DNA from 2 places in the Bradyrhizobium sp. WYCCWR15520 genome. Region 1 is predicted to be linked to the other one. Evidence: riboswitches for the same ligand, from Rfam matches in the RefSeq annotation. Region 1 holds a riboswitch; the other holds the start of a gene.
What was found. A riboswitch is a leader RNA that binds a small molecule or an ion and turns the genes downstream of it on or off. The one in region 1 is predicted to bind S-adenosylmethionine.
Positions count from the first base shown of each region.

Region 2: it holds a riboswitch for S-adenosylmethionine, as region 1 does, so the genes downstream of both, metX (homoserine O-acetyltransferase MetX) here and AC0QUY_RS31160 (O-succinylhomoserine sulfhydrylase) in region 1, are expected to answer to the same signal.

Region 1 is NZ_JBWBWM010000032.1:89,554-97,327, forward strand. It holds gene AC0QUY_RS31145 (MATE family efflux transporter) at 1-155, opposite strand, end outside; gene AC0QUY_RS31150 (PQQ-dependent sugar dehydrogenase) at 393-1,727, shown strand; gene AC0QUY_RS31155 (2'-deoxycytidine 5'-triphosphate deaminase) at 1,865-2,971, opposite strand; SAM riboswitch at 3,094-3,173, shown strand; gene AC0QUY_RS31160 (O-succinylhomoserine sulfhydrylase) at 3,244-4,437, shown strand; gene AC0QUY_RS31165 (SGNH/GDSL hydrolase family protein) at 4,498-5,526, opposite strand; gene AC0QUY_RS31170 (SGNH/GDSL hydrolase family protein) at 5,540-6,301, opposite strand; gene AC0QUY_RS31175 (OpgC domain-containing protein) at 6,298-7,560, opposite strand.
Region 2 is NZ_JBWBWM010000046.1:28,792-36,565, forward strand. It holds gene AC0QUY_RS35650 (DUF2125 domain-containing protein) at 1-931, shown strand, start outside; gene AC0QUY_RS35655 (prephenate/arogenate dehydrogenase family protein) at 1,060-2,001, opposite strand; gene hisC (histidinol-phosphate transaminase) at 1,998-3,095, opposite strand; gene AC0QUY_RS35665 (chorismate mutase) at 3,124-3,972, opposite strand; SAM riboswitch at 4,136-4,215, shown strand; gene metX (homoserine O-acetyltransferase MetX) at 4,297-5,499, shown strand; gene metW (methionine biosynthesis protein MetW) at 5,501-6,169, shown strand; gene AC0QUY_RS35680 (alpha/beta fold hydrolase) at 6,409-7,281, opposite strand; gene AC0QUY_RS35685 (TIGR02594 family protein) at 7,541-7,774, shown strand, end outside.

The sequences.
Region 1 (7,774 bases):
CCTGCGGTGAGCGCGATCACGTTCGGCCAGGCAAGCCACAACAATGTGCGCAGGATCGGCCCGTCGAGCAGCGCGTTCTTCGCCCGCGGCTCCGGCGGCGGCAGCGGACGCTCCTTTTCGTCCACGGGAATTTCGGCGACGCCGAGGTCGGACATTTCTGCTCCCCGCGCGCGGTCTTTGGTGGCCGCGGCGCGCTGTTTCCTAGCATGGCAGAGGACGATTCCGCGTGCACGGGGCGCAATGGGGCCCTGCGGGATTGCAGGCGGGGCCATACGTCCGCCACCTGCGCGGGCCACGCCGCCGGCCAGCCACTTCACAGGGAATTCATGCCGGCTCGACGAACGTTCGAGCCGGCACCGCATTGTCAAGGCAATAATCCCGGGAACCTCGCCATGCGCAAGCATATCCCTTTGGCCATCTGCGTCAGCGCGTTGGCGCTGCCGCTGGCCGCATGCAACGATCCCAAGGAGACAGCGACGGTGGCGCAGACCTATGGTCCTTCGCCGACGCTGCCGGCGCCGGAACATTCATGGATCCCGACCGTCGAGATCGCCTCGGTCAACCGCTGGCCGGACGGCGCCAAGCCGACCGCCGCCAATGGCATGACGGTCACCGCCTTTGCCACCGGGCTCGATCACCCGCGCACCGTCTACACGCTGCCGAATGGCGACGTGCTGGTCGCCGAGAGCAACGCGCCGCCGAAGCAGAGCGGCTTCAGCATCAAGGGCTTCATCTACGGACTGGCGCAGAGCTGGGCGGGCGCGGGCGTGCCGAGTGCCAACCGCATCACGCTGTTGCGCGACGCCGATGGCGACGGCGTGGCCGAGACCCGCAGCGTGTTTCTGAGCAACCTGAATTCGCCGTTCGGCATGGTGCTGGTCGGCGAGGATTTCTATGTCGCCAATGCCGACGCGATCGTGAAATTCACGTACCGCGAGGGGGACACCAAGATCAGTGCGCCCGGCGTCAAGCTGGCGGACCTGCCGGCCGGCCCCCTCAATCATCACTGGACCAAGGACCTGACGGCGAGCGCCGACGGCAGCAAGCTTTATGCAACCGTCGGCTCCAACAGCAATATCGGCGAGAACGGCATGGAGGCCGAGAAGGATCGCGCCGCGGTGCTGGAGGTCGACCGTGCCAGCGGCCAATGGCGTGTGTTCGCGTCGGGCCTGCGCAATCCCAATGGTCCGGCATGGAATCCGACGACGGGCGAGCTCTGGGTCGTCGTCAACGAGCGCGACGAGCTCGGCAACGATCTGGTGCCCGATTACATGACTTCGGTGAAGGACGGCGCGTTCTACGGCTGGCCGTACAGCTATTTTGGCGATCGCGTCGATACCCGCGTCGAACCGCGGCGGCCCGACCTGGTGCAGAAGGCGATGGCGCCCGATTATGCGCTCGGCGCGCATACGGCGTCGCTCGGGCTTGCGTTCAACACCGGCAATCTGTTTCCGCCGGATATGGAGGGCGGCGCCTTCATCGGCCAGCACGGCTCGTGGAATCGCAAGCCGCGCTCAGGCTACAAGGTGATCTTTGTGCCCTTCAAGGACGGCAAGCCATCGGGTCCGCCGCAGGACGTGCTGACCGGCTTCCTCAACGACAACGGCGAAGCGCAGGGCCGTCCCGTCGGCGTGCGGCTCGACAAGCAGGGCGCGCTGCTGGTGGCTGACGATGTCGGCAACACGGTGTGGCGCGTGACGCCGGCGGCGAAATCGGCGGCGCGGTAGCGCTTCGCCGTCATTGCTAGCGAAGCGACGTGTCCGCCCCTGCTTTAGCCAAGGCGGAAGCAATCCCATCGCACGGCGTAACGGATAGATGGATTGCTTCGTCGCCTTCGCTCCTCGCAATGACGGCGAACGGTGAGCTACACCCGGAAATGCTTGCTCAGCTTCAGCCCCTGCGCCTGATAGTTCGAGCCGATGCGCTGGCCGTACATGGCGTCGGGGCGCGACAGCATCTTCTCATAGACCAGGCGGCCGACGATCTGGCCGTGCTCGAGGATGAACGGCACCTCGCGCGAGCGCACTTCGAGCACGGCGCGCGCGCCCTGCCCGCCGGCGCCGGCATAGCCGAAGCCGGGATCGAAGAATCCCGCATAGTGCACGCGGAATTCGCCGACCAGCGGATCGAACGGCACCATTTCGGCGGCGTAATCCGGCGGCACCTGCACGGCCTCCTTGGAGGCCAGGATGTAGAACTCGCCGGGATCGAGGATGAGGCTGCCGTCGGATCGCGCCGGGATCGGCTCCCAGAATTCGTCGACGCCATAGCCGCCGCGACGGTCGACATCGACGACACCGGTGTGGCGCTTGGCGCGGTAGCCGACGAAGCCGCCGGAATTCTTGCCGGACAGATCAACCGAGAGTGCGACGCCATTGGCCAGATCGGCGTCGTCGATGTCGACCAGCCGTTCGGCGTCATGCAGCGCATCGAGTTCGTCGGCATTAAGGATGGCGTCACCGGTGCGGAAGCGCACCTGGCTGAGCCGCGAGCCTTCGCGCAGCAGCACCGGAAACGTCTTCGGGCTGATCTCGGCATAGAGCGGGCCGTGATAGCCGGCGCCGATCATGTCGAAGCGGCGGGTGCCGTCGGCAATCACGCGCGTGAACACGTCGAGCCGCCCCGTCGAGCTCTTCGGATTGGCGGCGGCCACGATCTCGGGCGGCAAGGCGAGACTTTCCAGCAGCGGGACGATGTAGACGCAATTGGTCTCCAATACCGCGCCGTCGGAGAGATTTATTTCATGCAACTTCAATTCGTCGATGCGCTCGGCAACGGTCGCGCCGGGACCGGGCAGGAAGCTCGCCCGCACCCGGTAGGCGATGTCGCCAAGGCGCAGGTCGAGGCTCGCCGGCTGGATCTGGCTTTCGACAAAGGGATAGGCCGGCAGGATCAGGCCCGCATCCGCCATCGCCGCGATCATGCGGTCGGGCAGAATCCCGTTGGCGTCGGGCGGTAGCGTGAACGACACGGCGCGGTCCTCTGAGGTGGCCCTTTCGGATGCCCAAATGTCATCCAAACCTCGCAAATATGGGCTTTTAGGGGTTATCTGATGGCCGCCTTGACTGAAAGGGCGCAAGCGAATATCAGCATGACTTATCCCGTGGTGATTTGAGCCGGCCGGCTTGCAGCCACGTTAAATAAATCGCTAAACAGGCCGGGGACACGTGTGATCCCGGCCTGGGGAAATTTTTCCAGGCCGGTTTTTTGTGACCATTTTCCAGTGGTCACGGCGGAGGTCACATGTCTGAAGTTGGTTCTACCAAGCGCTATCGTCCCGAAACCCGCCTCGTCCATGGCGGCACCCTGCGCTCGCAATTCGGCGAGACGTCGGAAGCGCTGTTTCTCACCCAGGGTTACGTCTACGAGAGCGCCGAGCAATGCGAGGCGCGCTTCAAGGGCGAGGATCCCGGTTTTATCTATTCGCGCTATTCCAATCCCACGATCTCGATGTTCGAGCGCCGCATGATCGAGCTCGAGGGCGCGGAAGCCGCCCGCTCCACCGCCACCGGCATGGCCGCGGTGACGACCGCGATCCTGGCGCCGCTCAGGGCCGGCGATCACGTGGTCGCCTCGAAGGCCCTGTTCGGCTCGTGCCTTTACGTTGTGCAGGACCTCCTGCCGCGCTACGGTATCGAAACGACGCTGGTCGACGGTCTCGATCTCGACCAATGGCAGCGCGCATTGCGGCCTAACACCAAGACCTTCTTCCTGGAGAGTCCGACCAATCCGACGCTCGATGTGCTCGATATTCCCTCGATTGCCGAGATCGCGCACAGGGGCGGCGCCCGGCTGGTCGTCGACAACGTGTTCGCCACCCCGATCTGGCAGAGCCCGCTGTCGCTCGGCGCCGACGTCGTGGTCTACTCCGCGACCAAGCACATCGACGGCCAGGGCCGCTGCCTCGGCGGCATCATTCTCTCGTCCGAAGCCTTCATCGCCGAGCACCTGCACAACTTCATGCGCCAGACCGGGCCGTCGCTGTCGCCGTTCAACGCCTGGGTCCTGCTCAAGGGCCTGGAGACGCTTGGCGTGCGGGTGCGCGCGCAGACCGACAACGCGGCGAAGCTCGCCGAGACGCTGGCAAGCCATCCGAAGATCTCGCGATTGATCTATCCCGGCCGCGCCGATCATCCGCAGGCGGAGCTGGTGAAGAAGCAGATGCGCGGCGGTTCGACGCTGGTCGGCTTCGAGGTGAAGGGCGGCAAGGCGGCCGCCTTCCGCGTCCTCAATGCCTTGAGGCTTGCGAAGATCTCCAACAATCTCGGCGATGCCAAGAGCCTCGTCACCCATCCCGCGACGACGACGCATCAGCGCCTCACGCCCGAGGCGCGCGCCGAACTCGGCATCAGCGAGGGCTTCATTCGCTTCTCGGCAGGCCTCGAGCATGCAGACGATCTGATCGAGGATGTTGCGCAGGCGCTGGAGAAGGCGTAGCGGGCGAATGGCGAATAGCATCTTCACCATTCGCTATTCGCTACTTCCTATTCGCCAACATCACATCGGCCGATAGGCCCGCACATCCGCCGGCACGGCGACGCCGAGCTTGATCTGGCCGACCGACTTGATGATGTCGTCGCCGAGCAGTTGCGCGAAGCAGGCGTAGCCCCAGTCGCTCATGTGCAGGCCGTCGGCGATCACGAAATTCTCGATCGGGATTGCCTGCTTTTCGTGCCAGTCCTTCATCACCGCAAAGCGCGGGAAGACGCCGACCTTGCGCAGCTCGGCGACCTTGTTGAGCAGCGACATCATCTTGCCGGCGCTCTCGGCGTGCTCGTTGACGCGCGGCGAATATTGCGGATCGATCAGCACGACGTCGGCGCCCGCGGCCTGAATGCGCCCGATGCCTTCCTCGACGAGTTTTGCCGTCTCGGCGGGATCAAGATTACGCAACACCGCGTTGGTGCCGACCTGCCAGATCACCAGATCCGGATGCATATCGAGAACGGAGGTCTCCAGCCGCTTCATCATTTCCGGCGCGTCCTCGCCGCCCTTGCCGGCATTGACGACGGCGATGTTCGCGGTCGGATATTGCCGGCGCAATTGCGCGGCGAGCCGGTTGGGATAGTTGAATTCCGGCGAAGTCGCGCCGTAGCCCGCAGTCGACGACGATCCGAACGCCACGATCACCACCGGCTGGCCGGCGACGAGCTTGCTCGCGACGCGCGGCAGCGAGCCCATCGATTTGGAGCCGCCCTTGGGCGGCAGGCACGGAACGCGGTTAAAAATGTCGCTGGCCGATTTCGCGACCTCCTTCACCTTGTCGATCGCCTTGCCGGTAACGCCCTTCTGCGCCGCCGGATTGGCGGCCGCCGACGGCGCGGCCTGTGGCGCGGTGGTTTCGGCCGGCTTCCTCTCAGCCTTGTTTTCAGTTTGGACGCTATCGGACAGCGCCGCCTGCTGGGCGGTCTGTTGCGGGGCCGTCTGGGCATGCATCGGCAAGACCGAGGCAGGCGTCAGCAGCGCCAGGCCCGCGGCGGAGACAGTCAGCAATATCGACAAACGAAAAGGGCAGTGACGACTCATCAACGCTAGTTCCCTAATTCTGCTGCGCCTGGTCGAGGCGGGCCGCATCGAGCACAAACTTCGACAATGCGCGGCCAAGGCAGGCATGAACCCGTTTGGCCATGTCGGTCCCGTGAAAAGTACTGAACAGGTCGAAATCTCCGGCGTCGTTCCAGTGACGCATGATGGCAAAGCGGTCGAACAGGGGAACCCCGTGCTGCTGCGCCACCACGCGCATATTATCTAGGTACGGCGGCGCGGAAATCATGGTTTCCGTCCGCGGGCTGTATTGCAGATTGACCAAAATCACGTCAGTTCCCGCATTTTGCAGCGCAACAACGCCGTCATCGACAGCACCGCGAAAGTCGTCGGGATCGACGGATCGCATAGCATCGACGGTTCCGGTCTGCCAGATGACCAAAGTAGGCCTTTTTGCTTCCACCAGCTTAACAAGGGTGGTGTCTACCTCCTCGGCGGTCTTCCCGCTCTGTAGTTCTACGGAGAGGTTGACCGGGATCGAGGGTAGCTTCTCCTTCAGGGCCGCCTGCAGCTTGGCCGGATAGGCACTGGCCTCGGAGGACAGGATGGTCGACGACCGGCTCCCGACCACCAGGACGGTCAGCGGCCGGGCGTTCTTGACGGCCTCGGCGACCTTCGGAAGCGTGCTCTCGGTGGAGAGAAGATAGCCGGGAACTTCACAGCTCTGCGGGGCGGCATCCTGGGCACGCGCGGAAGCCGTGGCTGCCAGACCCGCCAGCAGCGTCAGGGCCAGCACAGCTCCGGGACGGGGCCTCATACGCTTCCCCCCGCCATATCGGCATTGATGACCGGCTTTTTCGTTTTCGACGCTCCCTTGTCGGCCGAATGCTTGTACCACGAAATCACCCACGCCACGCCCCACATGATGAGGATGCCGGCAAGGCTGATCAGGGCGTGCATGAGGGCACCCCCGCCAACTTCGGCCAGCACGAAATGCCCCGCAAAGGCCAGGAAGACGCCAAGGCAGAATATCTCAAGCGAATGCTGGCCGCAGAGGATCAATGGTCGCAGCCAGCGCGATTTGAGGCCCGACCAACTCCGGGGCAGGAAACGCACGGTGAGCGCCGCCAGCGCCAGGAAATGGGCGAACCGCAGGACGTCCAGGTCGGTCTTGGTGATCGGATACATCCACTGTTCGATCCGCTTCGGCATCAGGAAGCTGAGCTGCGGAATGTGCCAGGTCAGCGTGACGAAGAACGCAAACAGCAGATAGGCAATGCAGATCCACATCGTCACCGGCGACGACAGGATCCGCGACATCCGCGCGGCGCCGCCGAGCGCGCACCAGGCGCCGAACACGAACAGCAACTGCCAGCAGAACGGATTGAATATCCAGAAGCCGCTTGGATAGGCCGTCAGGTACCAGTCGAACTGCCAGGTCAGCGCGTACAAGAGCACCGACATCCCCAACGCGATGTCGGCCCGCCACTTCATCAGCCACAGGATAATCGGCAGGAACAGCATCAGCACGATGTAGAGCGGCAGCACGTCCATGTTGACGGGACGGAATCGCAGCAGCAGCGCCTGGATGATGGTCACATCCGGCTGCTTGAGGAAATCCATGATGCCCATTTCCTCGCTGTAGAGCGGGTTCTCGAAACGGGTGGCGACGTAGGATATTTCGGCGAGGAAGATCGTGAACAGGAAGACATGGGCAACGTAGATCTGCCAGACGCGCCGCATGATGCGCGCGGTCGCCACCACGAAGCCGGCCTCGAGCATCGCGCGGCCGTAGACGAAGGCGGCGGTGTAGCCCGAGATGAAAATGAAGATTTCGGTGGCGTCGGAAAATCCGTAATTGCGGATCGTGAACCAGGTCAGGATGTTGGCCGGCAGATGGTCGATGAAGATCAGCCACAGCGCCATGCCGCGAAACAGATCCAGCCGCAATTCGCGCTCGCCGGCCACCGGCACCGCAATCGCCGGCGCGGCGGCCTTTACCTCGCTAGCCTTTACCTCGCTAGCCTTGGCATCGCTGAGCGGCGTTCCGGCAACAGGATCGGCAATGGACGACATCGGGCACCGTTTGGGCAGTTGAGCTTCTACGCGTGCACTGTCCCGGAAAGATAATATCGGCCAGCAACTTGCACACAAGATACGCAAGCAGGAGATACGGAGCCGGGCAGCGCGCGGTTGCGCTCTAGAATGGAACTATGTTGAAACCGCGATGAGGCAAGCGGCAACCCGGCGGCGCGGAGATTGGTTCCCCCGGCATTCCCGGCTATGATGC
Region 2 (7,774 bases), on a different contig from region 1:
GCAGACCGCCGGAGCGCAGGCGCTGTTCACCGCGCGGCTCGGGGAAATCATGGTTATCGCGCAGATCTATCAGCCGAAATTGCTGATCGCCGAATTCAAGGCGCCGGCGACGCTTTCCGATCGCGGCCAGCCGCCGTCGATGAAGGTGAATTGGACCAACGGCCAGAGCAGCATAGTCGGGTTGCCGGATATTCCACAACGCGCCTCCATCGTGTTCGACAATCCCTCGATCGATCGCATCAACGGTCCCGTGCAGACGCCGCTCGCTCGCGCCGGCCGAGCTGGGTTGCACGGGCGCTTCGTCGAGGGCTCGACGAAAGATCATCCCGTGATCGAAACCGCGTTGCAAATAACAAGCGGCAGCGTGCAGGAGCTGCACCCGCTGCTGGCTGCGCCGTTCGATGCCGGCGTCGAGGCCAAGCTCACCGGGTTGAAGGATTTTTCGCCGAAGCCGTGGCCCGAGCGGTTCAGGGAGTTGCAGGCGGCGGGCGGCCATGTCGAAATCGTGCGGTCGCGCATTCAGCAGGGCGATCTGATCTCGGTCGCCGCCGGGACGCTCAATCTCAATGCCCAGGGGCGGATCGACGGCGAATTGCAGATGACGGTGGCGGGGATCGAGAAGGTGATTCCGGCCCTTGGCATCGAAAAGATGCTGGAGGAGGGCGTTCCGCAGGCAACCCTCGATCGCGTCGCACCTGGCGTCAAGACGCAGGACCTCAACAATCTATTCGGCGCGCTCGACCGGGCGATCCCTGGCCTTGGCAAGGTCGTCAAACAGAACGCCAACGCAGGTGTCGCCGCCGGCATCAACGCGCTCGGCAAGGAGACGGAGCTGGAGGGCAAGAAGGCGCGAGCTTTCCCGCTGCGCTTCGCCGACGGCGCGGTGTTTCTCGGGCCGTTCAAAGTGGGGCAGGTGCCGCCGCTGTTTTGATCGCCGTTATTGTTTGCGGGAATCTCTCCACGTTATTGCGAGCGTAGCGAAGCAATCGATCTTTCCCCGTGCGGAGGTATGGATTGCTTCGCTGCGCTTGCAATGATGGATGAGAGAGCGGAGTCTCCTCACTCCCCCTTCTTCTCCAGCGGCGGATGCGGCCGGCCGAAGTCGGGCGCCGCCGAATCCTGGCCGATCTCGACGATGCCGCGGCGGATGGCACGGGTGCGGGTGAAGTGCTCGAACAGCGCCTCTCCGTCATTGCGGCGAATCGCACGCGTGAGTTTCGACAGGTCCTCGTTGAAGGTGCCGAGCATTTCCAGCACGGCTTCCTTGTTGTTCAGGAACACGTCGCGCCACATCGTCGGGTCAGAGGCTGCGATGCGGGTGAAATCGCGAAAACCGCCGGCGGAGAACTTGATCACCTCCGACGACGTCACCTGCGCCAGCTCGTCCGCGGTGCCGACGATGGTGTAGGCGATCAGATGCGGCAGATGGCTGGTGATCGCCAGCACCAGGTCGTGATGATCAGGCGTCATGATCTCGACCTTGGCGCCCATGCCGGCCCAGAACGCGCGCAGCGTTTCGATCGCCATGGGATCGGCGCCGTCGGGCGGGGTTAGAATGCACCAGCGGTTGATGAAGAGTTCGGCGAAGCCGGAGTCGGGCCCCGAATGTTCGGTGCCGGCGACCGGATGCGCCGGCACGAAATGAACGTTGCCCGGCAGGTGTGGCGCCATTTCGCGGACGATGGCGCCCTTGACCGAGCCGACGTCGGAAACGATCGCGCCCGCTTTGAGGAACGGCGCGATCTCCTGCGCCACCGGGCCGCAGGCGCCGACGGGAATGCAGAGGATCACGAGGTCGGCGTCCCCGACGGCTTCCGCGTTGGTCTCCAGCACGCGATCGACGATACCGAGCTCGGTGACCCGCGCGCGGGTTTTCTCCGAGCGCGCCGTGGTGACGATTTCGCTGGCAAGCCCCTGGGCCCGCACAGCGCGCGCGATCGAGCCGCCGATCAGGCCGAAGCCGATCAGCGCGACGCGTCGGAAAATCGGCGCCGCGCTCACTTGACCGCCACGAAGTCGCGCAAGGCTTCGACGACGAGGCGGTTGGCCTCCTCGGTGCCGATGGTCATGCGCAGTGCGTGCGGGAGGCCGTAATTGTTCAGCGCGCGCAGCACCAGGCCGCGTTTGGTGAGAAACGCATCCGCTTCAGTCGAGGTCTTGCCTTTCTCGGTCGGGAAATGGATCAGCACGAAGTTCGCGACGCTGGGCGTCACCTTCAAGCCGAGCTTGCCAATCTCCTCGGTCAGCCAGTTGCGCCATTGCTCGGTAAAGGCCTTCGACATCTGGACATGCGCGGTGTCCTCGATCGCGGCCACCGCCGCCAGCATCGCCGGCGTCGAGACGTTGAAGGGCCCGCGGATCCGGTTGACGGCATCGACGATGTTGGCCGGGCCGAACATCCAGCCGATCCGCAGAGCCGCGAGCCCGTGAATCTTGGAGAAGGTGTGTGTCATCACGGTATTTTCGGTGGTCGCCACCAGCTCCAGCCCTAGCTCGTAGTCGTTACGCGACACGTAGTCGGCGTACGCAGCATCGAGCACCAGCAGCACATGCGGCGGCAGACCGGCGCGCAGCCGCTTGACCTCGTCGAAGGGTACATAGGTGCCGGTCGGGTTGTTCGGGTTGGCGAGCCAGACCAGTTTGGTCTTCGGCGTCACGCGCGCAAGAATGGCGTCGACGTCGGCGGTGAAGTTGGTCTCCGGCGCCACCACGTTCTTGGCGCCGTTCGCCATCGTGGCGATCGGGTAGACCAGGAAGCCGTGGGCGGTCGAGATCGCCTCATCGCCATGGCTGAGATAGGTGTGCGCCAGAAGATTGAGGATTTCGTCCGAGCCGGCGCCGCAGATGATGCGGCTGGGATCGAGACCGTAGGCGCGACCGATCGCCTCGCGCAGCACCTTTGAGGTTCCTTCCGGATAGTCTTCCAGATGCCCGGCGGCGTCCTTGTAGACGGCTATCGCCTTCGGCGACGGCCCGAACGGGGTCTCGTTGGCCGACAGCTTGAACACCTTGCGGCCCGGCTCGGGCACCGGCGTCTTGCCGGGCGTGTAGGGCGCAATATCGAGAATGCCGGGATTCGGCACGGGGCGGTTCATCTTCAACTCCGGAAATGGCAGGCAGCGTTTAAGGCTTCGCAGACCCGTTCGGGGGCACCGTATAGCGTGTTGCGTGGCTGCCGACGAGGGCCGAAGAACGCACCGAGGCCCCGGCCTGGATCAGGGCGGCTTTGATCTTTTCGAAGCCGGTGCCTGCGTCCGAGACCAGAAGCGCCGCGCCGTCGAAGGCGGTATCGGGCACGGCGACGATTTCGGCGAGCGGGGCCAGCGCACGGGCGACATCGGCGTTCCACCCCGAGACGCGGACGCTCCACATCTCGACTTCCGTCACCATGGCGTCGTCGGCGACCCGCGAGATCACGAACACGGGCAGCGCCGCCGGATGATCGGCGCGTTCGAGGAACGGCAGCCGGGCGATGATCTTCGGCGCGCCATCGGCTTCCAGCGCATTCCACCACGGCGTGCGGCTCGACACCGCCGAGACCAGCGCCAGATCGCCCTTCGATTTCGCCACCGCCTCGACGGCGGCCTGCGCGCTGAAATGGCCGACATAGGGCACCACGAAGCCGAAGTGAAAGCGTGCCGAGTCCCGCATCGCGGGCTCGCCGACCGAGACGTCCGCATGCACCGAGAACGGCGCCTGGACGTAAGTGAAGGTCGAGATGATGACGCGCCAGATACTTTCGATGGTGTCGAGCGGCAGGATGCCGCGATGGCGCCGGACGAGCTCGCGCATCATGCTGGCCTCGCGCGCCGGGCGAAATGCCGAGCCGACTTCCTGGGTCTGCTTCACCTGGATCAGCCGGTCGATAATGTCGCCGCGCGCCATCAGCAGGCGATGGACCTGCTCGTCGATCGCGTCGATCTCCTTGCGCAATTCCTGCAGCGAGGGCGGAGCCGGGGGAGCTTTGGACATCTCAGAAACCTTCAGGGCCGGATCGATCCGAAATCACCGGCAATCATGGCCATTGATTAGAAAAGACGGCCGCTGAAAGCAAAGAGAAACGTCAGATCCGCCATGATCCTCGCAGGGTTAACCATGCGCTGCCTTGACGGGGGACCTGCTTCGGACTAGCTTTGTTCCATTCCGTGGTCATTTGAGCCGGCCGGCTTGCAGCCACGTTAAACAACTCGCTAAACAGGCCGGGGACAGAGTTGATCCCGGCCGAACCTTTCGTTCAGGCCGGGTTTTTTATGGCCTGACTTCTGTCTGGAGCCTCCGCAAGGAGGTTGGTCGTCGATGACAAATTTGCAGTCGGTATCCAGTCCGTCGATTCACAGCGAGGACCGCGCCCACGAGGCCGATCATCCGACTTCGACGGTGGCGAAGTTCGGCGTCGAGCAGCCGCTAAAGCTCGATTGCGGCATTGATCTCGCGCCGTTCCAGATCGCGTATCAGACCTATGGCGAGCTGAACGCCGATCGCTCCAACGCGATCCTGATCTGCCACGCGCTGACGCTGGATCAGCATGTCGCCAATGTGCATCCCCTGACCGGCAAGGCCGGCTGGTGGGAAATCATGGTCGGCCCCGGCCGTCCGCTCGATACCGACAAGTACTTCATCATCTGTTCGAACGTGATCGGCGGCTGCATGGGATCGACCGGTCCGGCCTCGACCAATCCGGCGACCGGCAAAGCCTGGGGGCTGGATTTCCCGATCATCACCATCCCCGACATGGTCCGCGCGCAGGCCTTGCTGCTCGACCGGCTGGGCATCGAGACACTGCTCTGCGTGATCGGCGGATCGATGGGCGGCATGCAGGTGCTGCAATGGACCGCCGCCTATCCGGAGCGGGTGTTTTCGGCGCTGCCGGTGGCGTGCAGCACGCGCCATTCGGCGCAGAACATCGCGTTTCACGAACTCGGCCGGCAGGCCGTGATGGCTGACCCGGACTGGCACCATGGGCGCTATTTCGAACGCAACACCCATCCGCATCGCGGGCTGGCGGTGGCGCGGATGGCAGGGCACATCACCTATCTCTCCGACGCGGCGCTGCATCGCAAGTTCGGACGGCGGATGCAGGACCGCGAGCTGCCGACGTTTTCGTTCGACGCGGATTTCCAGGTCGAAAGCTATCTGCGTTATCAGGGATCGTCCTTTGTCGAGCGTTTCGACGCCAACAGCTACCTCTATCTGACGCGGGCGATGGACTATTTCGATATCGCCGCCGACCACAACGGCGTGCTGGCGCAGGCGTTTCGCGGCATCAAGACCCGCTTCTGCGTGGTGTCATTCACTTCCGACTGGCTGTTCCCGACCTCGGAATCGCGCGCGCTGGTGCATGCGCTGAACGCATCGAGCGCGCGGGTGTCGTTTGCCGAGATCGAGACCGACCGCGGCCACGACGCCTTCCTGCTCGACGTGCCCGAGTTCTTCGACATTTCCCGCGCCTTCCTGGAATCCGCGGGCAAGGCGCGCGGCCTTGACGTTACGGGAGGCTGACATGGCGTTGCAGGAACAGGCCTTGCCGCTCGGCGGCATCGCTCCCGATCGCACCGGCAAGCATCGCACCGATCATCTGCTCGTCGCCGAAATGATTTCGGCCGGCTCAAAAGTGCTCGACGTCGGCTGCGGCGACGGCGAACTCTTGCAACTGCTGGAGAGCCGCGGCATCGATGGCCGCGGCATCGAGCTGTCGCGCGAGGGCGTCAACCGCTGCGTCGCCAGGGGGCTGGCCGTGGTGCAGGGCGACGCCGATACCGATCTCGTCAATTATCCCGACGATGCTTTCGACTACGTGATCCTGTCGCAGACGCTGCAGGCGACGCGGCAGCCGAAGACCGTGCTGGAGAATCTGTTGCGCATCGGCCGGCGCGCGGTCGTGTCGTTCCCGAATTTCGGCTTCTGGAAGATGCGGCTGCAACTGCTCGTCGGCGGCCACATGCCGCGCACCGAACATCTCCCCGCCACCTGGTACGACACGCCGAACATCCATTTCTGCACCATCAAGGATTTCGTCCAGCTGTGCGACGAGATCAACGTCAAGATGGAGCGCGCGGTGGCGCTCGATCTCTATGGCCGCCCGGTGCCGCTGAACCTGCCCTGGTGGGTCTGGAACATGTTCGGCGAGCAGGGCGTGTTTTTGCTGAGCAGGGGCGGAAGCGCGAAGTAGAGAAAGCATGCCGCGGCGGCGGTCCACTCCCTCTCCCGCTTGCGGGGGAGGGCCGGGGTGGGGGTGCTTCCGCATAACGTGCTCGTCGAATGGACAACCTTTTCTCACTGGATCGAGTGCGTCGACTAAGCGAATGGTGGGCGGCTCTCTCCACTCGAACAGTGTGACTCGCGGAGGCACCCCCACCCCAACCCTCCCCCGCAAGCGGGAGAGGGGGCGCATCTCCGCTGCGGCTAAACCTAAACCACCGCCGCCACCAGCGACCTCGGATCCCGCACCGGCCATCGGCCGGCCTCCACCAGCGCGATGAACCGCTCCACCATCTCATTAAACAGCGCCGGCTCTTCCAGATTCAGCACGTGGCCGGACTTCGGAAAGAACGAAAGCCCCGCCGCCGGCAGATGCTGCTTTAAAAACAGGCTCGGTCCGATGCAATTGTCGTCCTCGTCACCGCAGAGAATGAGCGCCGGCGTCGGCACGCGCCGGATCGCCTCCGTCATGGTGTAGATCGACGGGCGCTTGCCTTGAAAGCTGCGCATGGTGTTGGCCGAGCCTCTGGCATCGTGCCGGGCCAGCGCGGCGTAGAAATCGGCGTGGCCGCGCGGGTCCTTCAGCAGAAACGGAATCCGGCTCGGCGCCTCCCGCGTCACCTTGGCGACCTCGACCGAACCGATCGTCTCATACTGCTCGGCATTGGCGACACATTGCGCGCGGAACGCGTCGAGATTTTCCAAACCCGATCCTGCGCCGACCGCAGCGAGCGTCATCGACAGTGCGCGCTCCGGCGCGTTGAGGCCGACCTGTAGCGAGGAATAGGAGCCCATCGACAGGCCGACGAAATGGGCGCTTGCGATGCCGAGGTGATCGAGCACGGCGAGAGCATCGGTGTAAAAATGCTCGTAGGTATAGACGTCGGCCGATGGCGGCACGTCGGAAGGCGTATAGCCGCGCGCCGAATAGGCGATGCAGCGATGGCCGCGCGAGAAATAGCGCATCTGCGGCTCCCAGTTGGTGTGGTCGGCCGCGAACTCGTGCAGGAAGATGATCGGCGTCCCGCTTCCGGCCTCTTCATAGTGCAGACGAACGTTGTCCCTGGCGACGGCGTAAGGCATTTCTGATTCCTCTCGATTTTCTCTTTTTTTCGTAACTTCGTTGCGTGACGAGCAGGCAAAATTGCAATTAATTCTCGGGGCTGCAATGCGGCGGAATCGTTCCATTTTCGCCATCGAATCTTCGCGGAATTACCCCGGAATCGTTTCCGCGCCGCCACATGAAATCTTCCTCTCGTCACATCCCGCAACGCAAAACGCCGCCCGCGTTCGTTCGTAGGCGAACGCAAAGGGGAAGTGGGAGTTCTACAGAGGACTAAGTATGCGTCAGTTGTTTGCGTTTCGCCGGTCGCTTCGTTTCATCGCGCTGGCATTGTGTTCGGCTTCTATCGTCGTATTTGTCACTCCGGCTTCGGCAAGACCTCACCACGGCGCAGGGCGGCACGCCCGGGCCTATCACGCCGGCCATCATGCCAAGCATCACTACGCCTATCGCCACCATCGCCATGCTCTCAGGATGTCGCGCTGGGAGCGCCAAGTCGCACAGACGCAGGCC